Regions from separate parts of the Arthrobacter sp. Rue61a genome, predicted to be linked through region 2. Evidence: riboswitches for the same ligand, from Rfam matches in the RefSeq annotation. Region 2 holds a riboswitch; each other region holds the start of a gene.
What was found. A riboswitch is a leader RNA that binds a small molecule or an ion and turns the genes downstream of it on or off. The one in region 2 is predicted to bind thiamine pyrophosphate.

Region 1 (7,565 bases), 440 kb from region 2:
GCTCCACGACACAGCGGCCTTCCCTGCGAATGTGCGGGGGTGTGAGAGAATGAACATGGCCGGAAGTCGATCCACATTCGAATTTCGGTCCGGTGACTTTGTTCCCAAGACCGCCAGTATGAGCTGGGCATGCCCGGATCACGTGATCCTCGGTAGGCCCGCCATGACAATGGACGGCACCTGGTTGTGGCAGCAGAACAACGGGTTTCAGAATAGAGCCGCCGGCCTTCCAGGGCTGCCGCACCCCAATGATGGTGCGAACCGGAAGGCATACTGCCGACTTCTGTCAACGCCTGCGGGTTTTGACAATATTTGCTCCACTGGGCGCCGGATGTGGCGGCGTCGCTGGGGCAGGAGTGTTGCCACATATGGATAATGACCAGGTTGTAGCCGTTAATGACGAGGCAGCTCCCGCGGAAACTGCGGAAGCGCCCAAGAAAGCCACTAGGACCCGGCGCAAGGCAGCGCCGAAGGTTGCTGCTGACGTAGAGGCGCCTGCGGCTGACACGCCCGCGCCGGAAGCGGCCCCTGAGGCCACCAAGGCGCCGGTGCGCCGCACCCGTTCCCGCAAGAAGGCAGAGCCTGCAGAGCCTTTGCCCGGTTTGGGGGACGACACCACTGCCGCGCCCGAAGCCGCCGCGGAAGCCGCGCCCGAAGCGATTGCTGAGCCTGCCCCCGAAAAGCCGGTCCGCCGTCGTCGTACTACCAAGCCCAAGGCTGAGGCAGTCGAGGCGCCCGCAGCTGCGGAAGCCGTAGAGGAAAGCACGACGCCGGAAAAGGGCTCCCAGCCGGAGGCACCTGCCGCCGATGTAGCATCCGAGGAGTCCGCATCCGAAGAGGCAGCGTCCGAAGAGGCAGCTGCCCAAGACGCCGCTCCTGCTGCGTCCACCTCGCTGTTCATGGAGCCGGTTTCCATCACTTCCATGATCTTCCAGGCCCCGGACCTCACCACTGTTCCCCGCGTTGCACCGGTGGAGGAGAAGGCCGAGGAGCCCGAAGAAGAAGAAAGCGAAGCCGCCGCTGAGGGCGAGCTGGAGGACGCCGGTAGCCGTCGTCGTCGCAGGAGCCGTGGCCGTCGTGGACGCCGCGGAACAGAACGCGATGAGAACGAGGCCGAGGACGGCACCGAGTCCGAAGACGAAGAAGCTCCGGCAGCCGAAGCCCTTGAAGAAGGCGTCACGTCGCGTCGCCGGCGTCGCCGCCGCCGCGGAGACCAGGATCTTGAACTGACCGGCGGCTCGGACGATGATCCGCCCAACACCGTCACCCGTGTCCGCGCACCGCGCCCCATCACGGAAACAGCCCCGTCCAACCGCGTTACCGGCGTCAAAGGTTCCACCAGGCTTGAGGCCAAAAAGCAGCGTCGCCGCGAATCCCGCGAAACCGGACGCCGCCGCCAGGTCATCACCGAGGCCGAGTTCCTTGCCCGCCGCGAGTCGGTGGACCGCCAGATGATCGTCCGCCAGCGCGACGACAGAATTCAGATCGGCGTCCTGGAAGACGGTGTTCTGGCTGAGCACTTCGTCTCCAAGACCCAGCAGGATTCCCTGATCGGCAACGTTTACCTGGGCAAGGTCCAGAATGTTCTGCCTTCCATGGAAGCTGCCTTCGTGGACATCGGACGTGGCCGCAACGCGGTCCTGTACGCCGGTGAAGTCAACTGGGACGCAGTCAATCTTGAAGGCCAGCCACGCCGGATCGAGAACGCCCTGAAGTCCGGCGACTCCGTCCTGGTCCAGGTGACCAAAGACCCCGTGGGGCACAAGGGGGCCCGGCTCACCAGCCAGATCTCCTTGCCGGGCCGCTACTTGGTCTACGTACCCGGTGGTTCCATGACCGGCATCTCCCGCAAGCTTCCCGACGTCGAACGCAACCGCCTCAAGCGCATCCTGAAGGACCGCTTGCCGGAAAACGCCGGTGTCATTGTCCGCACAGCCGCTGAGGGGGCGTCGGAGGAAGAGCTGACGCACGACATCAACCGTCTGCGCGCCCAGTGGGAAGGCATCGAAGGACAGGCCTCGTCCACCAAGGTCCTGGCCCCTGAACTGCTTTACGGCGAACCCGACCTCACCATCAAGGTGGTCCGTGACGTCTTCAATGAGGACTTCTCCAAGCTGATCGTCTCCGGTGACGACGCCTGGGACACCATCGAGGCCTACGTCACGTACGTTGCCCCTGATCTGGTGGGCCGCCTTGAAAAGTGGACCAAGGACCAGGACATTTTCGCTGCCTGGCGCATCGACGAGCAGATCCACAAGGCGCTGGAGCGTAAGGTCTTCCTGCCGTCCGGTGGTTCGTTGGTCATCGACCGCACCGAGGCCATGACCGTGGTGGACGTCAACACCGGTAAGTTCACCGGCAGCGGCGGAAACCTCGAAGAAACGGTGACCAAGAACAACCTTGAAGCGGCTGAGGAAGTGGTTCGCCAGCTCCGTCTGCGCGACATCGGCGGCATTATCGTCATCGACTTCATCGACATGGTCCTGGAATCCAACCGCGATCTCGTCCTGCGACGCATGGTCGAGTGCCTTGGCCGCGACCGTACCAAGCACCAGGTGGCCGAAGTGACGTCGCTGGGCTTGGTCCAGATGACACGCAAGCGTATGGGTACCGGCCTCCTTGAGGTCTTCGGTGAGCAGTGCGAGCATTGCGCCGGCAGGGGCGTTGTCACCCACGACGAGCCCGTTGAACACCGCCGCGCCAACGTGGTTGCCGCCGAGCACCACCGCCCGCACGCCGAGGCACAGCAGCCTGCAGCGCGGACGGAACGCAAGCGCCGCCGCGGCAAGGGTGGGGGACAGGCCATCGCCGAAGCCCCCGCGCAGGTCCATACGACGACGTCCGCCCCGGCCGCACCTTCGGCTCCGGTCGAAGCACAGGATCCCGCCCGGCAAGCCAAGGCTGAGGCAACCCGGGCTGCCCTGGCGACGATTGCCGCTGCAGCGCACGCCGCCCACCTGCACGACGACGAAGTTCACCGCGCAGAGGAGCAGGCAAGGGCGGCGGGCCACGAGCCGGCCGCCAGCCCCGCATCCGGTACCGCCGCCAGCGGCGAGGCCGGAGCAACTGCCCGCGAAGCAGAAAAAAGGGAAGCAGCAGTCCAGGAAGCAAGGTCTACTCCGGTCCTGCGTTTCGGCGGCGAAGAAGTAGCACTGCCGTTCGTTGAGCACCACGAGGAACCGCAGGCCGCCAAGCCTGCCATGAGCCTGGACCTCCTGGCCGAGGCGTTCTCGCACCTCGGCGCTGCTCCGGCACCTACGGAAGAAGCCGCGCCGGTGGTCGTGCCGGAGCCTGCTGATGCCCCGAAGGCTGATGTGCCGGCCCGTGCCGAAAAAGCTCCCGAGGCTGTTCAGGCTTCGAGTAGTCGTCGTGGCCGCCGCAACCGGAGTGCCAGCCGGGCCCAAGGCGCGGCCAATGAAACCAGCGTCGAGCACCATGAGGTGACGGCCTCGGCCCCCCGAGGCTCGGCCCATGAGGCCAAGGTGCCCGCGGAACAAGCCGAGAAGGCATCAACCGACGAGCCCATCATCCTCGGAGTTGGAGTTCCTGCCTCCGAGCTCTAAATCCGGACAGCACCAGCTGAGAGGGCCCTGCACAATCTGCCAACGGCGGGCTGTGCAGGGCCTTTCTTGTCCGCGCAGGCCACGCATTCCATGCATCCGTGGTCACATCCCGGTCGCGACGTGGTCCGGTTCCCGCGCCACGTCGCTTCCCGGCTAGGCTTGGGGACTGACACGGGGTGCCGGGCGTTGGGCCAGGCTGAGATCCAGACCCGTTGAACCTGTCCGGTTAGCACCGGCGAAGGGATGTCCTCATGACTGCATCACCATATTCAGCTGTGTACCCACTCGACGCTCCCAACCCGGGCCGGGCAACCCCACGCGTACTGAGTATTGCCGGCTCGGACCCTTCCGGCGGCGCGGGAATTCAGGCGGACCTGAAGAGCATCGCAGCACTCGGCGGTTACGGAATGGCTGCCATCACGGCTCTCACCGCACAAAACACCATGGGGGTCATCGCCGTCCATGTTCCTCCCGCGCAGTTCCTCCGACAGCAACTGGACGCCATCAGCAGCGACATCACCATTGATGCCGTCAAGATCGGAATGCTCGGCGATGCGACCGTCATAGACGAGGTCCGCGGCTGGATCGAAGAGGTGCGTCCCGCCGTCGTGGTCCTGGACCCGGTGATGGTGGCCACCAGTGGCGACCGGCTCCTGCGCGAGTCAGCGGAGAAGGCTTTGCGTTCGCTGCTGCCTCTGGCCGACCTGATCACCCCGAACCTTCCGGAACTTGCCATGTTGCTGGGGGAGCCGGAGGCAACAGAATGGGAATCGGCGCTGGACCAAGGCAAACGGCTGGCAGCGGAGTACGGAAACACGGTCCTGGTCAAGGGTGGCCACCTGCCGGGTCCGGTATGTCCTGATGCACTGGTGAACACCAGTGGGATGCTGTCACGGGACGTGATCGAGATAACAGGTCCCCGGGTCGAAACGCGGAACAGCCACGGAACCGGGTGCTCCTTGTCGTCCGCCTTGGCTACAGTCCAGGCACGCACGGGTGACTGGGAAGTTTCACTGCAGGAAGCGAAGTCTTGGTTACTGGGGGCTTTGACAACCTCTGAGGCCCTCGAGGTGGGGCAGGGGAACGGGCCCGTGCATCACTTCCACCACCTCCAGCAGGCATCCAAGCCGGGCGCCTTCGCTGCGACCTTGTGGAAGGAAGCCGGTCCAGAGCTCGAATCCATTTACGGGCTTCCGTTCATTCAAGGACTTCAATCGGGCGAACTCCCGGAACGTGACTTCAACTACTACCTCGCCCAAGATGCGATCTACCTCAATGGGTACTCCAGGGTGTTGGCGCGTGCGGGGGCCCTGGCCCCCACGGAGGAAGAGCAGTTGTTCTGGGCCAAGGCATCACAGCAGTGCCTGGAAGTTGAATCGGAGCTGCACAGGAACTGGCTGAGCACCAGGGAGGCCTCCACGGCCACCGGCCCGGTCACCAAGTCCTATGTGGATCATCTACTGGCAACGTCGGCTTCCGGCAGCTACGCGGTGGTGCTCGCGGCGATCCTGCCCTGTTACTGGTTGTACGCGGAGGTGGGTCGGCAGCTTCATGCATCGTATGTAGACGCCGGAGCCCCCGCAGATCACGCCTATGCCGAGTGGCTGAAGACCTACGCCGACGAGGACTTCGCTGCCGCAACCCGGAAAGCGATCAATTTCACGGATGCTGCGGCCATTGCGGGTTCGGAGATGGAGCGGGCCGCCATGATGGACGCTTTCATCCAGTCCTGCCGTTATGAGACGGCGTTTTTTGATGCTCCGCGGTTGTTTGCGCAGCCTTCCATCGGCCGCGGCTAGCCCGCTACCACGGTGCATTTGCGGGCAACTGCGGAGACACGTCAGCGCGTCGCTGCCTGAATCGGGTTAATCTCGCCGAAAACCTGTAGGCTGTATGGGCACGGTGCCGGGAGAGTCCGTTACAACTCGTGACGCAAGTCACGAGGTAGCCTCCGGACCCGGCCTCATTTGCAGCTGAAGGTCAAACTAGCGTAATCTTGATCTTCGGTGCTTACGCCAACACTTGGGTTATGCCCCTTGGAATTGTTCATGGGATGACTCGCGGACTTCGATCAGAAGTCCACGGCGTTGAGGCACAGCGCGAACCAGGCCTGATTCCGGTTGAAGGTTCCGCACGCAAATTTTGTAATAAACGTCGAGAGAAGTGAGTACCCAAGTGGTGTACGCGATTGTCCGCGCAGGCGGCCGCCAAGAAAAAGTTTCCGTTGGAGACTACGTAACGCTGAACCGCGTCCCCGGTGGAGCCGGTAGCACGCTTGAGCTGCCCGCATTGCTCCTGGTTGACGGCGAGAAGGTCACCTCCGCAGCTGCGGAACTGGCCAACGTCAAGGTCACGGCTGAGATCCTCGAGGACCTCCGTGGTCCGAAGATCGTCATCCAGAAGTTCAAGAACAAGACCGGCTACCGGAAGCGTCAGGGTCACCGTCAGGAACTGACCAAGATCAAGATCACCAGCATCGCGTAACTTCCGTTACCCGCTGTTCAGGTTTTTCAGTTTCCCCAGAAATTTAGAGGCAGGCATTTCACATGGCACACAAAAAAGGCGCGAGTTCCACTCGCAACGGTCGTGACTCCAACGCACAGTACCTGGGCGTCAAGCGCTTCGGTGGTCAGGTAGTTTCCGCCGGCGAAATCATCGTTCGCCAGCGTGGAACCCACTTCCACCCCGGTGCAGGCGTAGGTCGCGGTGGCGACGACACCCTGTTCGCTCTTCAGGCCGGTGCGGTTGAGTTTGGTACTCGCCGCGGCCGTCGCGTAGTGAACATCGTTGCTGCTGCAGCTGCAGAGTAACAACAAGTTCTGAACCGGTGGAGCGGGCCAAACGGCCCGCTCCACCGTTCTTTTAACCGCATTACAATCGACTAGGGCGCCTCAGGCGCACTGGTTTTTGCAACAGCGCTGGCAACAGCAACAAACGCTGTAAGACAGCAACTGAGGAGATCCACGTGGCGAGCTTTGTAGACCGGGTAGTCCTGCACGTATCCGGCGGAACCGGCGGCCACGGCTGTGTCTCCGTAAAGCGGGAAAAGTTCAAGCCGCTCGGCGGCCCCGACGGCGGCAACGGCGGCAACGGCGGCGATGTCATCCTTCGCGTGTCCGCCCAGACCACCACGCTGCTTGATTACCATCACGCTCCCCACCGCCACGCCACCAACGGCGGCCCCGGCATGGGCGACTGGCGCGGCGGCAAGAACGGCGAGACCCTGATTCTTCCCGTGCCTGATGGCACCGTGGTCAAGACCAAGGACGGCGAAGTCCTGGCTGACCTCGTTGGCGAGGGTACTGAGTACATTGCAGCCGCAGGCGGTCAGGGCGGCCTCGGCAACGCATCCCTCTCATCGCAGAAGCGTCGGGCTCCGGGCTTTGCCCTGCTGGGCATCGAAGGTGAATCCAGTGACATCGTCCTGGAACTGAAGTCCATCGCAGACATCGCATTGGTTGGTTTCCCGTCCGCCGGTAAGTCCAGCCTCATCGCAGCCATGTCTGCTGCCCGGCCCAAGATTGCCGACTACCCCTTCACCACGCTCATTCCCAACCTTGGCGTGGTGCAGGCCGGCGACGTCCGCTTCACCATTGCCGATGTCCCCGGCCTGATCGAAGGCGCCAGCGAAGGCAAGGGCCTGGGCCACAACTTCCTGCGGCACGTAGAGCGCTGCGCTGCGCTGGTTCACGTCCTTGATTGCGGAACCCTTGAATCAGACCGCGATCCTCTCTCCGACCTCGCCATCATTGAGGCGGAACTGGAGAAGTACGCCGTGGACATGAGCTACGCCGGTGTTGACGGTGAAGTAGTGCCGTTGAATGAACGCCCCAAGTTGGTAGTCCTCAACAAGGTGGATCTTCCCGACGGCAAGGATATGGCCGAGTTCGTCCGTCCGGACCTCGAAGCCCGCGGATACCGTGTATTTGAAGTATCGGCAACAAGCCACGAAGGTTTGCGTCAGCTCGGCTTTGCCATGGCTGAGATCGTCCAGGCAGCACG
Region 2 (7,565 bases):
GTGACACGAAAATCAGGGTAGCCCGAAACCGGCGGATAGTCTTGGATGTCCCACCCAAAAAGCCCGCTACCCCAAGGGGGCAACGGGCTTTCCGTGCGGCGGTATGGACCGGGCCGGCTGTTTAGTTTGCCGGCGTCAGGGTGAAAGTAGCTGCCTTGTCGCCGAAGTCATCGCTGATGACCACTGTGGTGGGGCCGTTCTTGATGTCGAAGGCAATGACTCCCCGCTGCATCTCTCCGGCGGCAACATCCCCGGAAGGCAGTCCTCCCAGACCTTCCTCCACGTAGATCTCCTCGCCCTTGGCGCCGTCCGCGTCGAAGGCCTCGAAGTTCGAGGGTGAGGCGTAACTGCTTCCAGCTGTGGCCTCCCAGGAAACCTCCAAGAGGAGGAAGCCTCCCTTGGTCGGTTTCATGTAGGACATCCCGGGAATTTCGGTGGTGTAACCGGAGTTCAGGAGGCTGACCTTCACGGTGTTGCCCTCGGACATGGTGACGGTTAAGGAACCGTCATCAGAGGCAGTGCCCGACGACGGTGCCGGTGCCTCCTGGGAGGCCGACGGCAGGACCGGGGCATCGGTGCCTGCACCCTGGACTGCAGCAGCAACAAAGGTCAACGACAACACCGTGGACACGATTCCGACAATCAGGCCCGCGAACCAGACGACAATGGTGATGATCCATGCCTTCTTCTTGTTCTCCGGGTAACCCGCAAGCGGACGGCCCTGCTTGTCCCGGGCGTTTCCCGTCAGCGTGATGATGAGGTCAACGATGGACCAGATACCGAAGCCTCCGGCTGTGAGCAGCTTCGCGATTCCGGTACCGATCTTGCCCAGATAGAAGCGGTCCACACCGAAGCTACCCAGGAGCAGGGCCAGGATCCATGTGGTCATGAAGGACTTCGCCGGAGCTCCCACCGGGGTTCCGTAGGGGCCTGAATCCGGTCCGGGCTGGTAGCCCGGCTGTGCCCCACCCTGGAACTGGCCGCCGTAAGCGTAGGGTGCGGCAGGCACCTGCGGAACTCCTGACTTGGCGTCGTTTTGAGGCGCGGGTGGGTAACTGGGGTGACTCATTGAAAATCCTTCAGTGAAGTGGGTGCGAGGAGGAGGACATGCGCTATGCAGGGCAAGAGGGCAGTCAACTCACTTCAAGTCAGCCTAGTAGGAATGGAGCTCGAAGCAGGAACGGAATCCCCGGGAGCCGGATGGCCCACCAGGGATAGTCTTGATCCATGGGCATCTCCCCGGACGCTGCAGCCTCTGCCGGGCAACTCTCCGCGGAGTTGCTTGGAGCCATGGCATATGGCGAGCTATCCGCTTTCGGGCGCCTCTCCCTGGATTCGCGCTATGCCCCCACCCTCCATGACAGGTCTGTGTTCGCGAAGATCGCCGTGGGCGCCTACGGCAACTTTGCGCTCCTCAATGACCGGTTGTCGGAGATGGGCGTCGATCCGGAACAAGCCATGCTGCCGTTCCAGCGCTCCTTCGATCATTTCCATGAGCGCACCAAACCGGGGGACTGGTTCGAATCTGTCATGAAGGCGTACGTCATCGATACGGTGTCATCGGACTTCTACAGGGCCGTATCGATGTTCCTCGACCCAACAACGCGGCATTTCGTTGAACGCGTCGCTTCCCCTGACCAGGCCACGGAAGTCCTTCGCGTCCTGATCAGGCGGGCCTTGGCTGACGACCCGCGCCTGGCCTCGCGCCTTGCATTGTGGGGTCGCCGCTTGGTGGGGGAGGCTTTGACGCAGGCGCAGCGCGTCGGCATGGAACACCCCCTGCTGGGACCATTGCTGAAAGGCGGCGGGGATGCGCGTGCAGCGGTCAGGAGCTTAACGACGGAACTCGCCGATAAACACGGGCGCCGGATGACAGGCCTTGGCCTGACCGCGTAGCGGCTAAGACCGCTTGAATTCGGCGGGAAACTACACGGTGTCCAGTGCTTGCAGCAGCGACTTGGCTGCCGCCGTCGGGTCCGTTGCCTCGGTGATGGCACGGACCACGACGATCCGGCTGGCTCCCGCTTCCACTACCTGTTCGACGTTGCTGAGGTCGATGCCACCAATGGCGAACCAAGGAAGTGTCACAGCATTGCCCGAACGCTTTTCCGCTTCTGCGGCATATGTGACCAAGTCCAGCCCCACCGCCGAGCGGCCGGGTTTGGTAGGCGTTGCCCAGACCGGACCCACGCAGAAATAGTCCAGTCCCAGGGGGCCCTGGGAGGTGGCGACTGCCGCATCGATTTGTTCCTGTGTGTGGGTGGAAAGACCGATGCCGGTCACGTTCGGCAAGAGGGTTCGCGCTGCCGTCAGGGGCAGGTCCTTTTGACCGATGTGGAATACAGGAGCCCCGGAAATACTGGCAACATCGGCCCGGTCGTTGACAGCCCAAAGCCGTCCGTGCCGTTGTGCGACGCTCCGCAAAACGGCCAGCAATTCAAGCTCCTCGGCAGCTTCCAGAGTCTTGTCGCGGAGCTGGATGATGTCAACGCCTCCAGCGAATGCGGCGTCCACAAAGTCTTCGAAATCGCCCTGCCGTTGACGGGCATCAGTGCACAGATAGAGGCGGGCGGAGGCGAGGGCGTCAGGCTGGGTCATGGAAACCAGAGTAGTTCCTCTAAACTGGGCACGTACTGCGGGAGCCGCGACATTCGTCATATGACTGTCCGGCTGAGAGGGCTTCAGCGCCGACCGCTTGACCTGATCCGGCTAGTACCGGCGTAGGGAAGGAAACGAATGGCAGGTCCCCGCCATACCCCCATCCAGACAGACGTGGCCGTCATTGGCGGCGGCATCATAGGCCTTGGCATCGCTCATGAAGCCCGGCGACTTGGCCGTTCAGTGGCGCTGATCGATCCCGTCCCGGCCTCGGGTGCAACGTTCGCCGCCGCCGGAATGCTTGCACCCGTCAGCGAACTGCATTATCAGGAGGGAGACCTCCTGGAATTGATGGTCGAATCTTCGCGGCTGTGGCCTTCCTTCGTGGACGGACTGCACGTGGGTGGAGAGGGCAGCGGATACCGCACGACGCCGACCCTCGCCGTGGGTGCCGACGCAGCCGACCGCAGGGCGCTCGCAGACCTGAGGTCCGTACAGCTCGCAGCTGGATTGGGAGTTGAACCTCTGGCCCTGCGGGACGCGAGGCAACGCGAGCCGCTCCTCAGCCCACAGATTTCCTGCGCTTTCGATATTCCCGCCGACCACCAAGTGGATCCGCGAAAGCTCGCCGCATGCCTCCTGGCTGGATTAGCAAACCATTCACCTGACGACGGTTCCTGGGTGTCCGGGGCCGATGACGGATTCGCCGTTCCTTCCCCGGCACGCGGTGTGCTGAGGGATGACGGGCGGGTCACCGGAGTGGAACTCGAATCCGGAGTCGTGGTCCGCGCCGCGGAGACTGTGGTGGCCAACGGGCTGGGGGCATCCCAACTGTCGGGGCTCCCTGAGGGACTGAACCTTCCGGTGAGGCCGGTCTATGGCGACATCCTCCGGCTTCGCGTCCCCGACAACCTCCGGCCCTTGGTCACGTCCACTGTTCGGGGGATGGTTCGAGGCGTTCCCGTCTACATAGTTCCCCGCGATGACGGAACCGTGGTGATTGGGGCGACGCAACGCGAAGACGGATTGTCAGCGTCTTCCAACGCGGTCTCTGCCGGCGGCGTCTACCAGCTGCTGAGGGATGCCCAAGCCCTGGTCCCCGCAGTTGCGGAATTGGAACTCCTTGAAGCAACCGCCCGCGCCCGCCCTGGAACCCCGGACAACGCCCCCCTGCTCGGACGGGTCAGCGGTCCCCACGGTGACACTGACGGCTTGGTGATCGCCACAGGTTTCTTCCGCCACGGTGTGCTCCTGACTCCCGTGGCCGCCAGAATCGTGGGCGAACTCATCAGCGGCACAACGGACCCTCGATGGACTCCGTTCCTGCCTGATCGCTTCGCGGGCAACGCTTCAGTTCCCCAAGTTCTTACACCAGCAGCACACGCTCCCACCAAGGAAACAGCATGAACATCAAACTCAACGGAACCGATCACGCAGTCTCCGATGACGCATCCGTCAGCACCCTGGTCACAGCGATCACCGGCCGCGCCTTGGACCCTCGCGGACAAGCGGCCGACGGCGGCAAGCTGGGAGTCGCGGTCGCACGTAACTCCGAGGTGGTGCCCCGCAGCCAATGGGCCGTGACGGCGCTGGCCGACGGAGACGAACTCGAACTCGTAACAGCAGTCCAAGGAGGCTGAACCATGACAACAGCAAACATTGACGTTCGCACCACTGACGTTCATTCCACTGACGCGCTGGTGATCGACGGTGTCGAATTCGGTTCCCGGCTCATCATGGGTACCGGAGGCGCGCCGAGCCTCGATGGCCTGGGATCAGCGCTCCTGGCGTCGGGGACCGAGCTCACCACCGTGGCCATGCGCCGCTATTCCCCAGCCGAAACGGGATCGCTGTTCCAGCTCCTGGTGAACCACAACATCCGGGTCCTTCCCAACACTGCGGGCTGCTTTACTGCCAAGGACGCCGTGATGACTGCTGAACTGGCACGGGAAGCCCTGGAGACCGATTGGGTGAAGCTGGAAGTCATCGCCGACGAACACACGCTCCTGCCCGACGCCGTGGAACTGGTGGATGCAACGGAACAACTGGTGAACCGTGGCTTCAAGGTTTTCGCCTACACAAATGACGATCCCGTGCTCGCGCTCAGGCTCGAAAACCTGGGTGCCACCGCTGTCATGCCCCTGGGATCACCCATTGGAACAGGCCTCGGCATCCTGAACCCGCACAACATTGAACTCATCGTGTCCCGGGCCTCCGTACCCGTGGTCCTCGACGCGGGAATCGGAACCGCCTCCGATGCCGCGTTGGCCATGGAGTTGGGCTGCGACGCCGTCCTGCTGGCCACTGCTGTAACCCGGGCTCAGAACCCGGTACAGATGGGGGAAGCCTTCAAACACGCTGTGATCGCCGGTAGGCTGGCCAAGCAGGCAGGGCGGATTCCTCGGCGGGAGCATGCGCTCGCATCCTCGGCGATGGAGGGCCGGGCAGAGTTCCTCTGACCTGGGTTCTCCGAAATAGAAGGGGCAGTCATGGCAGCCAAGGATGAGCAACTGGCTGAGGCAGCCATCAATGCTGCCCTCGGAGACCTTCCGGACTGGAAGTATCAGGAGGGCCTGGTGACCGTCTACAAAACTTCGACGGCGGCGGACGCGCTTGCGCTCATTGCGGCTATCGGACAGCTCGCCGAGGAACAACATCATCATCCGGATCTGGAATGGCGCTACAACAGGGTCTTCCTTCGCTATGTGTCCCACGATGCCGGTGCGCAGGTGACCAAACGTGACATTGCCGCGGCCGCCGCGGTGAGCGAAGCAGCAGCGGTCTTGGGTGCCACCGCACAGCCTGAGCGCTATCCGGCGTCGCAAAGTGGGTTAAATCAGTAGTGACAGTGGCTTAAAACAGTAGTGACCGTCACCCCGTAGGTGACGGTCACTACTGCTTAAGGCTCTAAAGCCGCAGCGCCTTGGTGAGCGCCGCAGTGTCGTGTTGGGTCCGGGTCCGGCCGAGGAAGAGCACCACGGCAACCGCCGCAGCAGTGCCGAGCACAATAGGCAGGACCCACGGAATCCAGGTTGCGCCCGGCTGGTAGCCCAAACCTGCGCTGATGAAGGCGATCCAGCTCAGGGTGCCCACAGCTGCTGAGACGCCGGCCGGCAACGCGATCCCGTACTTGCCGTGCCGCTTGTCGTTGGCCCACACAATGAAACCGGTGGCAATGGTGGCCAGAACCACCACGACGAGAGAAAGCATGAAAACTCCTTAGCGGACGGACGAGACGTGGGAAACCTTAGAGGGCGCCGAAACCTACGCGGCGAACTTCCTCGGCGCCGATCTCCACATAGCCCAGGACGTTGCCGGGAACGATGATCTGGCGGCCTTTTTCGTCAGTAAGACGGAGTTCGGAGCCCTTGGTGACGGCCTCGGCCACAATTTTGGCAACGGCGTCAGCATCCAAGGCGGATTCGAGCACGATCTCACGGCCAACGTTCTGAATGCCGATCTTTACTTCCACAGCAAGGCCTCCAAGCCAATCAAGTGTTAAGTCAGTCCTCTATTTGTAGCCTAGGACTCTTTGGGGAATCGACTGATTCCGCGCCAAGCTAAACGATAGATCAGATCGCTGGCCACATCGAGGTCCAGGTTTCCGTCCGTTTCAAGCCAATACCGCGCGCTGACCTGCGCCATTCCGGCCAAACCACGCCCGAGAAGCTGCGCTTCAAGAGGGGGCAGTTTGGTGTCTTCGGCTATGACGTGGGCCACGGCGTCCGCAAACGTCTTGTTGAAAGTCTCCAAACGCGAGCTGACGTCGGGATCATTAATCAGGTCCGACTCGAAGACCAGGCGATGGGCTTGGTCGTCGTCCGCGATGAACCTGTAATAGGCGCGCATGACGGCCTTGACGCGTTCCTTGTTGTCCGTGGTGGAGTTCAAGGCATTGAGCATCAGCTGCGTCAGGGTAGCCAGGTGGCTGTCCAAGAGGGCCATATAGAGCTCGCGCTTGGACGGGAAGTGCTGGTACAGCACTGGTTTGCTCACGTGCGCTGCTTCTGCGATTTCGTCCATGGCTGCCCCATGGAAGCCGTTGGAGACGAAAACTTCCAATGCCGCGTTCAGCAACTGTGCGCGGCGCTCATCCCGCGGCAACCTTGGTGAACGCGTAGAACCTGCCCGTTCCTGCTTGGCTGGTGCCCCATCGCTTGCCCGTGTGCCGTCAGCCACAGTCTGCCGCCTTTCCTTTGCAGTTATGACTACTCTACCGGTGGGTAATATGACCGGGCGGCATCTGCAGGCATACATTGAGGTATGGCCTCAATAGTTGCTGCCCACTCCGCTGCGCCCGCTGTCCTTCCACCCCTCGTTGAACCGGCCGCCGAACTCACGCCGGCCGAGGTGGAGCGGTACTCCCGGCATCTCATCATTCCCGAAATCGGCGCCCTGGGCCAACGCAGGCTTAAAAATGCCAAAGTCCTCGTCATAGGTGCCGGAGGACTTGGTTCGCCTGCTTTGTTGTACCTGGCCGCCGCCGGCGTGGGAACGCTCGGCATTGTGGATGACGACGTGGTGGACCTCAGCAACCTGCAGCGCCAGGTCATCCATGGCGTACGGGACGTGGGTTCGCCCAAGATCGAATCGGCCCGAAGCGCGATCGCCGAGCTCAACCCCTTGGTGGACGTTGTCCTGCATGACATCCGGCTCGACGCGTCCAACGCGCTGGAGTTGTTTGCGAAATATGACCTCATCCTCGACGGTGCGGACAACTTCGCTACCCGTTATCTCGTCAATGATGCCGCTGCCATTCTCGGTAAGCCCTATGTTTGGGGCTCCATCTTCCGCTTCGACGGCCAAGTAAGCGTCTTCTGGGCCGAACACGGGCCCACGTACAGGGATCTCTACCCTGAGGCGCCTCCCGCCGGCTCCGTGCCGTCCTGTGGTGAGGGCGGCGTGTTCGGCATGCTGTGCGCGGCGGTTGGATCGCTCATGGTGACCGAGGCCGTAAAGCTGATCAC
Region 3 (7,565 bases), 350 kb from region 2:
GGACCGGAGAGCGCGGCGCAGCCGCAATCTAAGTCCTCACCCACCACAGCGGGCCGGGTACCAGTCAAGGTACCCGGCCCGCTTTTGGTGTATCCGCTGACTTTAGTCCTCGACGTCGGTGGGCCAGTTCGCCGGCCCCGCGCTGCCGGCGTCGTACTCGTCCAAGGGGACGGTACCGCTCTCCCAGGCCCGAAGGACCGGCTCGATGATCCTCCAGCAGTCTTCAGCCGTGTCGCCACGGACGGACAGCAGCGGATCCCCGGTCAGGATGCCCTCCAGCACTTCTCCGTAGGGCAGCATGCCGGGTGCGTTGAGCTCGGCCACCAGACTGGCGCGGTCCAAGGTGAAGATGTCTCCGGGGCCGTTCACGTCGACGTTGAGTTGGAGCACGTCCGGACCGAAACCGATCCGCAGCTGGTTGGGGGAGTCCATACCGGAGAAGCCCTTTGGCAGATGAGGCACAGGGCGGAAGGTGATCACTGCCTCTTTGCGCCGGCGCCCCAGGGCCTTGCCCGATCGAAGGATGAAGGGGACGCCCTTCCATCGCCAGTTGTCGATGTCCACCCTGACCTCTGCGAGTGTTTCGGTATTTCGGGACGGGTCCACACCTTCCTCGGCGGCGTAGTCCGGTACCTTGCGTTCCCCGATGGTTCCCGCTGCATACCGGGCGCGCCGCGTCGAGCTGGTGTAAGGGGCCTTGATGCTGCTGGCCCGCAGGACCGTTGCCACGGCGTCACGAAGGTCCCGTTCCTCGATGGTGGCTGGGGCATCGATGGCGAGGAAAGCCATGATGTGCAGGAGGTGGCTCTGAATCATGTCGCGGAGCGCCCCGGCGGTGTCGTAATAGCGGGCCCGACCCTCGAGTGCCAGGTCCTCGTCGAAGATGACCTCCACTTTTTCGATGTGGTCCCGGTTCCACACTGGTTCCAGGAACCTGTTGGCAAAGCGGAGGCCCAGGATGTTCAGCACAGTGGCTTTGCCCAGGAAGTGGTCCACCCGGTGGATGTGATCTTCAGGCACCAAAGCGGCCAACGTCTTGTTCAACTCATGCGCCGATTCCGTGCCCGAACCGAAGGGCTTCTCCATGACCAAGCGTGTACCGGCGGGCAGCTGATCCCTGTGCAGGACCTCGCAAGCCTTCTGGCTGACGTGCGGGGGCAGGGCGAAGTAGATGGCAATAGGCCCCTCCAACGTCGCGAGCAGCTCCGCCAGGGGTCCGTCCGCCGTGACATCCACTTGGTGGTATTCCGTGCCGGCGGCAACGGCGGCCAAAGCAGCTTGCCCCGTGGCGTCGGCCCCGCGCACGGCAGTTTCAAAGGCGCCCTTGACTCTTTCCTGCCACTGTTCAGGGGACCAAGGGTCGGAGCCGGCTCCGACCAACCGAAGACCGGGAGCCCGGCCCGAAGCCAGTAGCCCGGCGAGTCCGGGAAGCAGCAGCCTGCCTGTGAGGTCCCCGGACGCGCCGAGGATGAGCAACGTTTTTACCGTCGTTTTGCTGGTCACTGTGCCAGCATGCCATCTTGCAGGTGCGACTTGGTACCCTAGATAGTCGAGTCCCCTTGTCGATTCAGATTTGTTGGGTTGAGACATTTTTATTTGGGGGCAATCGTCAAGACTCTGGCGTGCCGCATTGGCCGTCATTCGTAGACCATCGAAAGAAGTGCACGGCGCGTGTTCAATTCACTCTCTGACCGGTTGACAGCAACCTTCAAGAACCTTCGTGGCAAGGGCCGCCTCACCGAGGCTGATGTCGATGCCACCGTTCGGGAGATTCGCCGTGCCCTCTTGGATGCGGACGTTGCCGTATCCGTGGTCCGCGAGTTCACTGGCCGTATCCGCGAACGTGCCCTCGGCGCCGAAGTCTCGGGAGCATTGAACCCGAGCCAGCAGATCGTGAAGATCGTCAACGAGGAACTCAAAGAGATCCTTGGTGGCGAAACCCGCCGCATCCGCCTGGCCAAGACCGGCCCCACCATCATCATGCTTGCCGGCCTCCAAGGCGCCGGTAAGACCACCCTCGCCGGCAAGCTGTCCAAGTGGCTCAAGGCACAGGGCCACAGCCCCATGTTGGTGGCCTGTGACCTTCAGCGCCCCAATGCAGTGACCCAGCTCCAGGTTGTCGGCCAGCGCGCGGGCGTTCCCGTGTTTGCTCCGCACCCCGGTGCTACGTCCGAGCTCGAGCACCCTGCCGGTGACCCGGTAGCCGTCGCCAAGGCCGGTGTTGAGGAAGCTCGCCAGAAGCTGCACGACGTCGTGATCGTTGACACCGCCGGCCGCCTTGGCGTCGACGCCGAAATGATGGACCAGGCCCGCCGCATCCGTCAGGCGATCATCCCCAACGAGGTCCTCTTCGTCATCGACTCCATGATCGGCCAGGACGCCGTCAACACGGCGATGGCTTTTGATGAAGGCGTCAACTTCACGGGCATCGTGCTGTCCAAGCTCGACGGCGACGCCCGCGGCGGTGCCGCGCTTTCGGTAGCGTCCGTGACCGGTAAGCCGGTGATGTTCGCGTCCACCGGCGAAGGCCTGGACGATTTCGAGCTCTTCCACCCAGACCGCATGGCCTCCCGCATCCTGGACATGGGTGACGTCCTCACCCTGATCGAACAGGCGGAAAAGGCGTGGGACAAGGACGAAGCCGCCCGGATGGCGAAGAAGTTCGCTGACCAGGAAGACTTCACCCTGGACGACTTCCTCGCCCAGATGCAGCAGATCCGCAACATGGGCTCCATGAAAAAGATGCTCATGATGATGCCGGGTGCGCAGAACATCCGTCAGCAGCTGGAGAACTTCGACGAAAAAGAGATCGACCGCGTCGAGGCAATCGTCCGCTCCATGACTCCCCACGAGCGTGTGGCTCCGAAGATCATCAACGGCTCACGTCGCGCCCGTATCGCCAGGGGCTCCGGTGTGCATGTGTCCGAGGTCAATGGCCTGCTGGAGCGGTTCGCCCAGGCCCAGAAGATGATGAAGAAGCTCGCTCAGGGTGGCGGCATGCCGGGAATGCCCGGAATGCCGGGCCTCGGAGGCCCCGGTGGCGGACGCAAGGGCGGCAAGAATGCCCCGAAGAAGAAAGCACGCTCCGGCAATCCCGCCAAGGCAGCCCAGGAACTTCGCGATGCCGAAGCCAAGCGGGCAAACGCAGCCTCGGCGGCACCCACGGGTGCGGCTTTCGGCCAGGGCGCAGCAGACTTCGACCCGTCATCGCTCAACCTTCCCAAGGGCTTCGACAAGTTCCTCGGCAAGTAAACGTTGCAACCCGACTGGCTGACATTAGTGGTTGTTTTGAACACTCAAAGCAACCACAAATGTCGGTCAGTTGGGATGTCAGAGCCGTGGAATAGGCTGAACCAATGCATAAGCAGCGCGTAGTCTTCGTCCACGGTTTGGGCAGTTTCGGTTCAGCCGCATGGCCGAAGCAACATGGCATGGCCCTTGCTTATGACGCACTCTTCCTTCGGCGGCACGGCTTTGATGCCGTCACCGAACCTCTGGAGTCCAACGTCGCGGCGGACGTGGCCATCCTGATCAACGCGCTGGTGGACTCCGGCGGCGGCCACGTCGTTGCCCACGAACAAGGCGCTATATCCGCCATGCTTGCCGCCGTCGAGCGCCCCGATCTGGTGCACTCGCTCTCCCTGGTAGAGCCGTCCTGCTTGTCTCTGACCGCTGAGCTTCCGGCGACTGCTTCCTACCGGGCCCTCATGGAACCGCTGTTCGACGTAAGAAACCAGCTCAACGACGCCGACTACCAGCGCGAGTTCTACCGGCGTGCTTTCTCGGCCGAAACCGGCGGGCTGGACACCCCGGAGGCCCGGCGGTCAGCCCGCAGGCTCCGGCTCCAAGCACCGCCATGGGATGCCCCGCTCCATATCGTGCCGGGCGTTCCCACACTCGTCCTCACGGGAGGTTGGGAGCCCTTGTATGAGGAAATCGCCGGCTATCTGCAGGAAACCGGTGCCCTCCGCCGCGTAGCAGCGGGAGGACACCGGCCCCAGGATTCCGTTGACGGAGATCAGGCTATCCGCTCGTTCATCGCGGATGTCGGCCGGGCTATGTCAGTTCAAGCTTCCTGAGCGGCTGACGCCCTGGTTTGCCGGGACCTGAAGCTCCGGCAGGTACACCTTTCCACCTGAAGCCAGGAACTCCTCGCTCTTTTCCCGCATGCCGCTGTACATTCCAGCGATGGCCGCCTGCGATTCTGCCGAACCATACTCGTCACGGATGTCCTGGCTGATGCGCATCGAACAGAACTTGGGTCCGCACATGGAGCAGAAATGGGCGGTCTTCGCCGGTTCGGCGGGCAACGTCTCATCATGGAAGGCCTCGGCAGTCACGGGATCGAGGGACAACGCGAACTGGTCGCGCCACCGGAATTCAAACCGCGCCTTGGAAAGTGCATCATCACGTTCATGAGCCCCCGGATGTCCCTTGGCGAGGTCCGCAGCGTGCGCCGCGATCTTGTAGGTGATGACGCCCGTTTTGACGTCGTCCTTGTTGGGAAGCCCCAGATGCTCCTTCGGGGTCACATAACAGAGCATGGCCGTGCCGTAGCGTGCAATTTCCGTGGCGCCGATGGCCGAGGTGATGTGGTCATAGCCGGGGGCGATATCGGTAACCAGCGGACCCAACGTGTAGAACGGCGCACCCTTGCACAGTTCCTGCTGGCGCTCCACATTTTCACGCACCAGATGGAAGGGAATGTGCCCCGGGCCTTCCACCATGACCTGCACGTCGAACTCCCACGCCCGTTGTGTCAGCTCAGCGAGCGTATCCAGCTCGGCGAACTGCGCGGCGTCGTTCGCGTCGGCGATGGAACCGGGGCGGAGCCCGTCACCCAGGGAAAACGCGACATCGTATTTGGCGAAGATTTCGCACAACTCGTCAAAATGCGTGTACAGGAAGTTCTCCTGGTGGTGCGCCAAGCACCAGCCGGCCATGATCGAACCGCCGCGGGACACGATGCCCGTGACCCGGTTGGCGGTCAACGGCACGTACCTCAGCAGAACGCCCGCGTGGATGGTCATGTAGTCCACGCCCTGCTCGCATTGCTCGATCACGGTATCGCGGAAGATTTCCCACGTCAGCTTGTTGGCCTCGCCGTTCACTTTTTCCAGCGCCTGGTAGATAGGGACTGTTCCGATCGGAACGGGGGAGTTGCGGATGATCCATTCGCGCGTCGTGTGGATGTCATCTCCCGTAGAGAGGTCCATCACTGTGTCAGCGCCCCACTGGGCTGCCCACTGCAGCTTGTCCACCTCCTCGGCGATGGAGCTGGTGACTGCAGAGTTTCCGATGTTGGCGTTGATCTTCACCAAGAAAGCCTTGCCAATGATCATCGGCTCGGATTCGGGGTGGTTGATGTTGTTCGGGATAATCGCTCTTCCCGCGGCAACTTCGCTGCGGACAAGGTCAACATCGCAGTTTTCCCGCAACGCGACGAACTGCATTTCAGGAGTCACAACTCCCTGCTTCGCGTAGTGCATCTGCGTGACGGCCCTACCCTCGACGGCGCGGCGCGGCACAGGTTGCGCGCCCTTCCACTCCGCTGACGCTGCTCCACGCCGAACCGCGGACTTGCCGTCGTCGAGTAGGTTTCGTTCCCGACCAGAATAGGCCTCCGTGTCTCCGCGGGCTTCGATCCACGGTGCACGGAACGGCTCCAACCCCACCACCGGATCGCTGCCCGGGCCTGCTGTTCGGTACACCTGCAAAGGGGGATTGGCTTGCCCGTTGGGGGAGGGCTCCAAAGCGATCTCCGTGACGGGGACACGTATGCCGTTGTCGCGGTCTTCCAGCCACGCCAACGTGTGGGACTTCAACGATTGCGTGACGGGCTCAGGAGCGTTTTCGCTTGCGTTGATCTGGTTTTGGCCTGCGTTGATCTGATTTTGAACAGGGCTGTGCTGTGTTTCTGCGGTGCTCAAGGGAATACTCACTTCCTTCGCCGGCATTACCCGGACAGGTTCAACGGTCGCAGACTGCATCAGTCCGATCTCAGCCCCTGCAAGGGCTCCCGTGTGGTCGTAGACGAAGCTACCACAGCTCCCGGCGGGCTCCCAGTCACATGAGTACAGCAGGCTCTGGCGAGCCACCGCAGCTACGCTTTTGCCATGGCCAACATCATCGAATTCAGTGGACCCGTGCTCGTCTCGGCGGACGAAGAGCGCCGCGGGCTGTGGTCCATCGACGGCAAACTGACGTTTGAACGTCCCCTTGCCTCGCCGGACAAGGTATTGGATGGCTGGGTCCTGCCGGGTTTTGTTGACGCACACTGCCATATCGGACTCGGCGTTGGAGGAGCGGTTGACGAGCAGGCCACGCTTGCCCAGGCACAAGCAGACCTCGTCGCCGGGACGCTGCTGATCCGCGATTGCGGATCGCCCTCAGACACCCGCTGGGTACAGCAGCGATCGGACTTGCCCCGGTTGATCCGGTCAGGCCGGCATATCGCGCGGAGCCGACGTTACCTCCGCGGGTTGGGCCACGAGATTGAGCCCGGCGACCTCGTGGAGACCGTCCGAAAGGAAGCCCGCGACGGCGACGGCTGGGTAAAGCTGGTGGGTGACTGGATCGATCGCGGCGTTGGCGATCTCGCTGCCTCTTTCCCGGCGAGGATCGTGAGGGACGCCATTTCGGCCGCGCATGATGAAGGTGCCAGGGTCACGGCTCACTGTTTCGCCGAGGACACCATCGACGACATGCTTGATGCCAATATCGACTGCATAGAGCACGCCACCGGTCTCCTGCCGCGACACCTTCCCCGCTTGGTGGAACAGTCAGTGCCGATCGTTCCCACCTTGGTCAACATCGCTACTTTCCCGGATATAGCAGCCCAGGCCGGGCAGAAGTTTCCGGAGTACGCGGACCATATGACCCGTCTCTGGGAGGGGAGGCGTGAGCGTGTGCTTGAGGCCTTCGAGGCGGGTGTTTCCATCTATGCAGGCACCGACGCCGGCAGCGTGATCAAGCACGGCAGGATTGCCGACGAAATGAAGGAACTGCACGACGCCGGCCTGCCGCCGGCGGCGGTCCTGGACGCCGCCGCGTGGAGTGCCCGTCCATGGCTGGGAGCCGACGGCATCAGCGACGGGGCGAGTGCCGACGTCGTGCTGTGCAGTACCGATCCACGGCGCCACCTGGAGACAGTGCTCGAACTAAAGCACATCGTCCTGCGAGGCGAGTTCGTACGTTAGGAATAAATTGAAGCTTCAAGTAATTTAGTAAGGTAAGCAGGGTACCGAAAGGCGGCATCCTCAAAACCGGGAGCTTCACATGACCACCACCTCCAGCCAGGATCTTCTTCCCGCCGAACTCACCATGGGCACCGTCATGCTCAAGGTCGGCGACATGAAGGTCATGAGTGACTATTACCAGCGCGCCCTGGGGCTGGACGTCGTGGCCGAGCAGGATGGCGGGCTCTATTTGGGACGCGTAGGTAAGCCCGTTGTCCATCTTGCGCCGGCGGTTGGCTTGCAGATACCGGGGCGGGGGGAGGCTGGCCTGTTCCACACAGCCATCCTGTTCCAGGATCAGCCCTCACTGGCCGCAACCATCGCCAC
Region 4 (7,565 bases), 950 kb from region 2:
CCGTGCTGGTGGCCAAGTTCTTCTACCTCCCCCCGGTGGAGCTCAGCGGCAGGTTCAACATCCTGCGCGCCATTCCTTTCGCCCTCCTGTTCCTCGCCAAAGTGGTGGCAGCGAGCTTCCTGGTGCTGTACCTGGCTGTAGCCAAGGGACCCAAGGTTCGCAGCGCCGTCGTCGCCGTTCCTTTGCGGAGCCATTCCGACCTCATGGTGACGGCCACCGGGCACGTTATCTCGCTGATCCCCGGATCCCTGGTGGTGGAGGTGGACCGCTCCACGTCCACGCTTTATCTGCACGCGCTCAACATTTACGAAGAGGCGGACATCGACAAGATTCGTCAGGAAACCCAAGACATCGAAGCAGGACTGATCCGGATCATGGGTACACGCGAAGAAGTCGAGGCCCTCAAAGCCGAACAGCGTCCCGGGATGGAAGGAGCAGCGCTATGAAAGAAGCGGTTCTCATAGCTACAGCCGTGATCCTCAGCTTGGCCGCCGCTGGGGCAATTATCCGCATCGCCATCGGCCCGTCCCTCCTGGATCGCGTTCTGGCATCAGACGTTTTGCTGGCAATCCTGGGCGCTGCCCTGGCGATCGATATGGCGTTGAACAAGCATCTGAACAACCTGATGCTGCTGGTAGCGCTCGCAGTGATCGGTTTCATCGGCTCTGTGACAGTTGCAAGGTTCGTGGCCGAACGCAGGGAGCAAAGCAATGAGTCCTGATGCCACCGGCCTTGACGCTGTGATTGATGTTGTCACCGCCGTATTCCTGGTGGTGGGTGCCCTGATGTCACTGGGCGCGGCCATCGGCTTGCTCCGCTTCCCGGACCTCATGAGCCGCATGCACGCAGCCACCAAACCGCAGGTCCTGGGGTTGTTTCTCATGCTTGCCGCAATCGGACTCCAGATGCGCACCTGGTGGGTGTGGCCTGTCTTGGTGGTGGCCTGGATTTTCCAGCTCCTCACGGCGCCCGTCTCTGCCCACATGGTGGGCCGCTCGGCGTACCGCACCAAGCACGGACACCGCGAAAAGCTCACCAAGGATGAGTTGGAAGCCGTAGTCCAAAGGGCGGCCGCCGGTCAGGAACCGGGGAGCGACCGCTAGCAGCAGCCACAACGAACGCCGGGTCACCTGCAGGTGACCCGGCGTCGTGGTTCGGGTGCCTAGACGATGTCGTGGGTCTTCGCGAAGCGCGCGATGGCGCGCTGCGTGCCCCGGCTTGCCAGGACCTGGATGAGCGTGCTCACAAAAGCCGAAATCAGTGCGAATGTCAGCGCCGAACGCAGACTGGTTTCCATATCGTCGTTGCCCATGGGCGGTTTGCTGCCAGTGGCCTTTTCCCACCCTTTATTGACGAGTTTGGTGCCTACGAATCCTGCTCCGAGGCTTACTCCGGCACCGATCAGCTTGAAGAAGAGGTTCATGCCCCCAGCCTAGCTCTAAAGGCCACACCGTTAGCGGCGGCTTTCCCGTTCCTTGAGGAACGCCGCCAATGAACCAACCGGCGCAAGTACTGGAACGACTGGGTGTTCGGCCGACCAGACAGCGTCCACGGTTCCGAGTCCGGCGATTTCTTTGAGCAGGTAATAGGTGGGCGGCATCAGTTTCAACGTGCCTGCGGCTTCCGCTTCAAGAATGTCCGCCACCGGCATCCACAGTGATTGCCAGGCTTCCGTAGTTTGATGCTGGGGCGTGGCTCCCGGAGAGGGCTTGGCAACGTAGAAGAACGTGTCGAAGCGTTTGGGCATGTCCGTGGGGGTGATCCAGTTGGCCCACGGGCGGAGGTCGGAGGCATCGATGGTGAGTCCGGCCTCCTCCTGAACCTCGCGGATGGCGGCAGCGAGTACCGTCCCGGCGTTCTTCGCTGCTGCTCCCGGATCCGCGCTCAGGGAGCTCTGGTTCCAGTCGGCTGCGTGGCGTTGAAGCAGCTCCGCCGGGTAGTCCCACCCGCTCTGATCGGCGGCATCGACGCGTCCGCCAGGGAAGACCACCATTCCGGCGGCAAAGTCCATGGTGCTCACCCTGTGTTGGACGAAGGCTTCGAGGCCGTCCGAGGCGTCGCGGAGCAGGATGACGCTCGCTGCCAGGCGGGGTTCCGCCACGGCGTTGGTGTCTGTAAGTCCCGAGCCGGAGATGTCCGTCATGAAATGTGCCCCTTTGCCGCGGTGAAGTCTGCTGATTCATTCTCTCAGGTCCTGTTGTGGGGCCTGGTGTGCAGGGAATGGCGTGGGGGAGGGGTGTAGAGCGGGCCTCGCAACGCCCTCCGTCTCGTTGTTAGGCCTGGTGTGCAGGGAATGGCGTGGGGGAGGGGTGTAGAGCGGGCCTCGCAACGCGCGTGGCAACGGGCACCTCAAGGACGGGAAGGCGATTGTGACTGGACCGCAGCGCCCGCCACGGACTCAGGTGTAAACTGAACCAGCCCATCAGGGCAGATTTGATAACGACAGGGGAGCGCCGCCGTCGGACTCTGCAGAGATGCAGGAGACGCGAGGGCGCTGAGAGTGCGGACAGCCGCAGACCCTCGAACCTGATCCGGTTAGTACCGGCGCAAGGGAGTCGAGCTTCTCAGAGTGTCCGGATGCGGACGGCGCGAGCCGGACCCGGGATCCGGGGAGCACTTTCCCCTCCTGTAACCTCAGGAGGCAGAAAATGACCACGGTAAACGTGAAGAAGGCCAGTTATAACTGGCGCGTTGTAGACATCGTTGTGGCGGCTCTTATCGCCATCGCCGGCGGCGTGATCTTCTGGGCATGGTCCCAGGGCGCGGCACTGGTATCCATCCCCATGAACGCGACGTATCCGCCGCTCACAGGCTTGATTGCCGGTGGCTGGATGATTCCCGCGGTCCTGGGAATGCTCATTATCCGCAAGCCCGGTGCTGCGCTGTTCTGCGAAGCCGTCGCCGCCACCGGTGAGCTCATCATGGGCTCGCAGTACGGCACCACGGTGCTGATATCCGGCGTTTTGCAGGGCCTGGGCGCCGAGCTCATCTTCGCCGCCTTCAGGTACAAGAAGTTCAACCTGCCCACCGCGCTCCTTGCGGGCGCCGGCGCGGGCCTCTTCTGCGGCCTGAACGACTCCTTCCTGCCATGGGGTTGGAACATCGCCTATGAGGCCGTCGACAAGCTGGCCTACATCACCTTCACCACAATTTCCGGCGCAATTATCGCGGGCGCACTCTCCTGGGCGGCCACGCGCGGCCTGGCCAAGACCGGCGTGCTGAGCTCCTTCGCCTCGCGCAAGGCCGCTTCGGAGCCCGTCTTCAGCTGATGTCCGCCACGCAAAGCGGCACGGTGAGGCCTGCCGCCATCTCAGCCGAGGGCTGGGGTTGGCGGCATGCCGGCCGGGCCCAAGCTGCTATTCAGGGCCTGGACCTTCGGATCGAACCGGGGGAGCGCGTACTGCTGCTGGGACCTTCGGGTGCCGGCAAGTCCACGCTCCTGCATGCCCTCGCCGGAGTGTTGGGGGATGAGGAAGACGACTCGGATGAGACCGGCTCCCTGCTGATCGACGGCGGTGCGCCCCGCGAGCAGCGGGGACGCGCCGGATTGATGCAACAGGACCCCGAGACACAGGTGGTTCTGTCGAGGGTTGGCGACGACGTTGCTTTCGGCGCGGAGAACCTTGCCGTGCCCCGTGACGAGATTTGGTCCCGCGTCCATGAAGCGCTCGACGACGTCGGGTTGCGTACCGTTGCGGGTGGCGGCCTGGCGTTGGATCACCCGACGGCGGCGCTCTCCGGCGGCCAGAAGCAGCGCCTTGCGCTTGCAGGAATTTTGGCAATGCGGCCCGGGCTGATCCTGCTGGACGAACCAACGGCCAACCTGGATCCTGCAGGGGTGCTCGAGGTCCGTGATGCTGTTGGGCGATGCCTGGACAAGACCGGCGCCACGCTGGTTGTGGTGGAACACCGTGTGTCCGTCTGGAAAGACCTGGTGGACAGGATTGTGGTCCTGCAGCCGGGGTCGGCCGCAGGGTCCAGCACGGCCGCAGGGGCCGGGCGGGTCACGGGCGGCGTCCTCTTGGACGGCCCTCCGGACCAGGTCCTTTCCGAGGCCCGCACTATGCTCATGTCGGCAGGCGTCTGGGTGCCCGGGTACGTCCCGGCAACCCGGGGGCGGCACAATGAGCCCGACACCGCGCAGCTTCTCCTCGCAGCCCAGGACCTTTCTGTTTCCCGTGAAAAGCCACGGCGCAAAGGGTTCAAAACCATCCCGCCCATACCGGTGCAAACGGGCATCAGTGCACAGGTCCGGGCAGGACAAGCACTGACCATTACGGGCCCAAACGGTGCGGGCAAGTCCACGTTCGCGCTCACGTTGGCCGGCCTTTTGGCACCTGTGGACGGCAAGGTGAGTGCCGCCGTCGAGCTTTCCGAGGGTGCGGGAATCGACCCGTTGAAGTGGAAAGCGGACCGTTTGATCTCTCGGATCGGGACGGTGTTCCAAGAGCCTGAGCATCAGTTCGTCACGGGCAAGGTCCTGGATGAACTCATGTTCGGTCCGAAGCATCTGGGCCATGGCGAGGAACGCGTGGATGAACTGTTGGAGCGGTTGCGGCTGACGCATCTTGTGGACGCCAACCCGTACACGTTGTCCGGTGGGGAGAAGCGGCGGCTTTCGGTGGCCACGGTGCTCGCGGCACATCCGAAGGTTCTTGTCTTGGACGAGCCCACGTTCGGCCAGGACGCCAACACGTGGGCAGAATTGGCGTCGTTCCTTTCCGAGTTGCTGGACGCTGGAACCGCGGTGGTCTCCGTGACCCACGATCAGGAATTCAGTGCCGTACTCGGCGGCACAGAACTGCGGCTAGGCCCGATCACGGAGGGCCGAGCCACCCATCAGGAAGCCGGCGCAGCATGAGGGACGCACTGAATATTCGCGGAAACCACTCCCTGCTGACCCGTGCCAACCCTCTGGCCAAGTTCGTAGCGGTCTTCCTCATATCCCTTGTGCTGGCACTGTCCATTGACTGGGTCTCGGCCTCAACGGCACTCATTGCTGAACTGGCGCTCTTCCCGTTGGCCGGCCTCACCTTCAGGCTTTTATGGCAGCGGGCCTGGCCCCTGATCATCGCGGCCGCGATCGGCGGCTGGAGCACCGCGATCGTGGCGGCGGACAGCGGCGCTGTACTGCTCGACGTCGGGCTCTGGTCCATCAGCGAAGGTTCCCTTGAGCTGGGGCTTGGTTTCATGCTCCGCGGTTTGGCGATTGCGTTGCCAGCGATCTTGCTGATGACGTGCACCGATCCCACAGACCTGGCCGACGCGCTGGCGCAGAAGGCCAGGCTGCCGCACCGCTTCGTCCTCGGATCCCTCGCTGCCATGAGGCTGGTGGGCCTCATGGCAGAGGAGTGGCAAACCATCGGAATGGCCCGGCGTGCCCGCGGAGTCGGTTCCCAAGGCAGCCCTTTTCAGCGTTTGAAGGCCACGCTCGGCCAGAGTTTCGGGTTGCTGGTTCAGGCTGTTCGGCGGGCGTCGCGGTTGGCGGTGACCATGGAAGCGCGCGGCTTCGGCGGTGGTCAAAGGACGTGGGCGCGGGAATCCACCTATTCCCTCCTGGATGCGTGGGTAGTCCTTGGAGGACTGGTTATCTCAGCCGGTGCGGTCCTGACGGCAGTGGGCGCGGGAACCTGGAGCTTCGTCTGGCGCTAGCGCGCGGGACGCTGCTGGATTTCATCGAAGCCTGCCCGCGTCAGGAAACCCAACTGGGCTTCCTTCTCGGCAAGCTGGATGATGGGTCCCAGCTCAAAGCACGTCGCTTCCAAGCGGCGCAGGGCCTTGGCGTTGCGGGAGTCCGGCTCCACCACAATCCGGTCCTTGCCCGGCAGGGAGAACATGTACTTGATCAAGGACGTGCCCAGGCGCGGGGTGAAGTGAGGAATGGGCCGCGTGGCAGGGGCCAGCAGCAGGTGCATGCCGATGTCTTCCTCTCGGGCGGGGTAGGCCTCGCCCACGGGATCATGCAGGGGCTCGTACGTCTGGAAGAGGGCCAACGGCTCCCCGTCCAAGGTGGCCAGGAACGCGTGGTGGGTATCCAGCGAGTCAAGGAACTCGTAGATCCCCAGGACCTCCTCGTGGGAGTTCTCCGTCATTCCCCAGAACTTGGCGCGGGGCTGGGTAACCCATTCGAAGATGAGATCGATGTCCTCGCGGGGAATCAGCGGAACTATCCGGAGCGCACCCCATCCTTCGAGGTCCTCGGCGTAGACGGTGGTGCGGACGGAGAAGTCCTGAGTGGTGGTGGTCATGGCTTCCTTCGGGGCTGATGCAGGCTGATGTCGGGGAACGGAATGAGTCAGGCGGGTGTTTGCTCAGGGGTGTCTTTGGTCAGAACGGACCAGTCAGTGACCACTGGAGCGAGTTCCCCGGCAGTCCAGAGCGGGAGCTGATCGGCAAAGTGCTGGTGGCCCGGCCTGCCCGACGCTCCGAAGGGAACGATCCAACGGCTATTGCCCCGATCGGCCAGATCCCAGACGTAACGGGCTACGGGTCCGCGGAAGCTTCGGTCATCTACACCGGGGAGGCTCTCGGTGCAGAGGACGCACCCGGTGTCCCCGCTTAGGTCAGCAACGGGTGCCGATGCCGCCAGCGTGCCCGGGAGGACATGCACGGCCAGAAGCTTGTGCCGCTCACCCCAGACAGCACCGTCCAGCAGGGCTTCTTCCAGTGCAGCAACCTCGAGCGCTGCCGCAGCTTCCACTCCACCGTTGATGCCGAATTCGGAGCCGCGAGCCAGCAGGGTCTCCAGCGCAAAACCAATGCGGGACGTCACCGACAACCACGGCCCGAACAGCGGCGAGTAGCCTGTGGATTCATTCAACGCCGCAAGCGCGGGATGCCGTGCCAGTCGCTGGACTAACGCACCACGCCACGCAGCGAAAACGGCGGCGTGATGGCTGCTTGCATCCATCGAGCCATCCCATTCCACCAAGAGAGCCCTTAGCTCCTTGGCTTCGAGGGACAGGTCGTCGGCGTTCAGGCCGGTGAGCATTGACCGGAACAACGGCCATGGACCCAGCAAGGTGTCCGTGTGGATGGCCTGCATGGCATCCACGGATAACGGCTCGGCGGCCGACTCCAGCAGCTGCCGGATGCGCAGGGCCCGATGCGCGGGCGCGAACTCCATGGCCACGGCATCGCCGCCTCCGGCGGCGCGGTCGTTCGCGCTCACTGCGAATTGTTGGATCTCGGTGCGGGGCAGGATCACGTACTGCCCCTCCCAGTCATGGCGGGCCGAGAAAGCCGGAGCGGGTAAGCGCCGATTGGCGGGGTTACGCTGCGGGACCAGCCCGGCAACAAAGTGCCGCACAGATCCGGACACGTCCCCGGCCACCACGCTGTTGACGGGCTCCACCCACGCATCGAAGGCGGTTTCCACCTCGGAGACGTTCCGGCTGCGCAACAGCGGCAGGAGGGCTTGGAACCCCAACCGTCCCTCAACCCGGGCCGGGAAGCGCAGACTCAAGGCGCCGCCGTCGGGCGTTTCCGAGATGACCGGACCCCGGCTGGTCTCAATAATCTCAACGGACGCCGATTCACCACCGCGGACGCGGATGGTTTCGGAA

Region 1: linked by a shared signal. The riboswitch ahead of thiD (bifunctional hydroxymethylpyrimidine kinase/phosphomethylpyrimidine kinase) and the one ahead of thiO (glycine oxidase ThiO) in region 2 are both predicted to bind thiamine pyrophosphate.
Region 3: linked by a shared signal. The riboswitch ahead of thiC (phosphomethylpyrimidine synthase ThiC) and the one ahead of thiO (glycine oxidase ThiO) in region 2 are both predicted to bind thiamine pyrophosphate.
Region 4: linked by a shared signal. The riboswitch ahead of ARUE_RS19055 (ECF transporter S component) and the one ahead of thiO (glycine oxidase ThiO) in region 2 are both predicted to bind thiamine pyrophosphate.

Annotation. Positions count from the first base shown of each region.
Region 1 covers NC_018531.1:2,779,342-2,786,906, reverse strand. The annotation lists gene ARUE_RS12635 (Rne/Rng family ribonuclease) at 369-3,563, shown strand; TPP riboswitch at 3,726-3,824, shown strand; gene thiD (bifunctional hydroxymethylpyrimidine kinase/phosphomethylpyrimidine kinase) at 3,815-5,362, shown strand; gene rplU (50S ribosomal protein L21) at 5,739-6,047, shown strand; gene rpmA (50S ribosomal protein L27) at 6,110-6,373, shown strand; gene obgE (GTPase ObgE) at 6,529-7,565, shown strand, end outside.
Region 2 covers NC_018531.1:3,218,904-3,226,468, reverse strand. The annotation lists gene ARUE_RS14620 (RNB domain-containing ribonuclease) at 1-7, opposite strand, end outside; gene ARUE_RS14615 (TM2 domain-containing protein) at 122-1,069, opposite strand; gene ARUE_RS14610 (ferritin-like fold-containing protein) at 1,228-1,896, shown strand; gene thiE (thiamine phosphate synthase) at 1,927-2,598, opposite strand; TPP riboswitch at 2,626-2,744, shown strand; gene thiO (glycine oxidase ThiO) at 2,737-4,005, shown strand; gene thiS (sulfur carrier protein ThiS) at 4,002-4,238, shown strand; gene ARUE_RS14590 (thiazole synthase) at 4,242-5,057, shown strand; gene ARUE_RS14585 (4a-hydroxytetrahydrobiopterin dehydratase) at 5,088-5,441, shown strand; gene ARUE_RS14580 (hypothetical protein) at 5,506-5,808, opposite strand; gene ARUE_RS14575 (DUF3107 domain-containing protein) at 5,846-6,070, opposite strand; gene ARUE_RS14570 (TetR/AcrR family transcriptional regulator) at 6,121-6,855, opposite strand; gene moeB (molybdopterin-synthase adenylyltransferase MoeB) at 6,862-7,565, shown strand, end outside.
Region 3 covers NC_018531.1:2,868,050-2,875,614, reverse strand. The annotation lists gene ARUE_RS13090 (P-II family nitrogen regulator) at 1-32, shown strand, start outside; gene ARUE_RS13085 (glucose-6-phosphate dehydrogenase) at 103-1,641, opposite strand; gene ffh (signal recognition particle protein) at 1,672-3,252, shown strand; gene ARUE_RS13075 (alpha/beta fold hydrolase) at 3,357-4,079, shown strand; gene thiC (phosphomethylpyrimidine synthase ThiC) at 4,062-5,930, opposite strand; TPP riboswitch at 5,926-6,033, opposite strand; gene ARUE_RS13065 (amidohydrolase family protein) at 6,117-7,199, shown strand; gene ARUE_RS13060 (VOC family protein) at 7,279-7,565, shown strand, end outside.
Region 4 covers NC_018531.1:4,173,041-4,180,605, reverse strand. The annotation lists gene ARUE_RS19080 (Na+/H+ antiporter subunit E) at 1-446, shown strand, start outside; gene ARUE_RS19075 (MrpF/PhaF family protein) at 443-721, shown strand; gene mnhG (monovalent cation/H(+) antiporter subunit G) at 711-1,103, shown strand; gene ARUE_RS19065 (DUF4235 domain-containing protein) at 1,163-1,423, opposite strand; gene ARUE_RS19060 (NUDIX hydrolase) at 1,454-2,143, opposite strand; TPP riboswitch at 2,435-2,571, shown strand; gene ARUE_RS19055 (ECF transporter S component) at 2,649-3,269, shown strand; gene ARUE_RS19050 (ABC transporter ATP-binding protein) at 3,269-4,861, shown strand; gene ARUE_RS19045 (energy-coupling factor transporter transmembrane component T family protein) at 4,858-5,652, shown strand; gene ARUE_RS19040 (GNAT family N-acetyltransferase) at 5,649-6,248, opposite strand; gene ARUE_RS19035 (penicillin acylase family protein) at 6,296-7,565, opposite strand, start outside.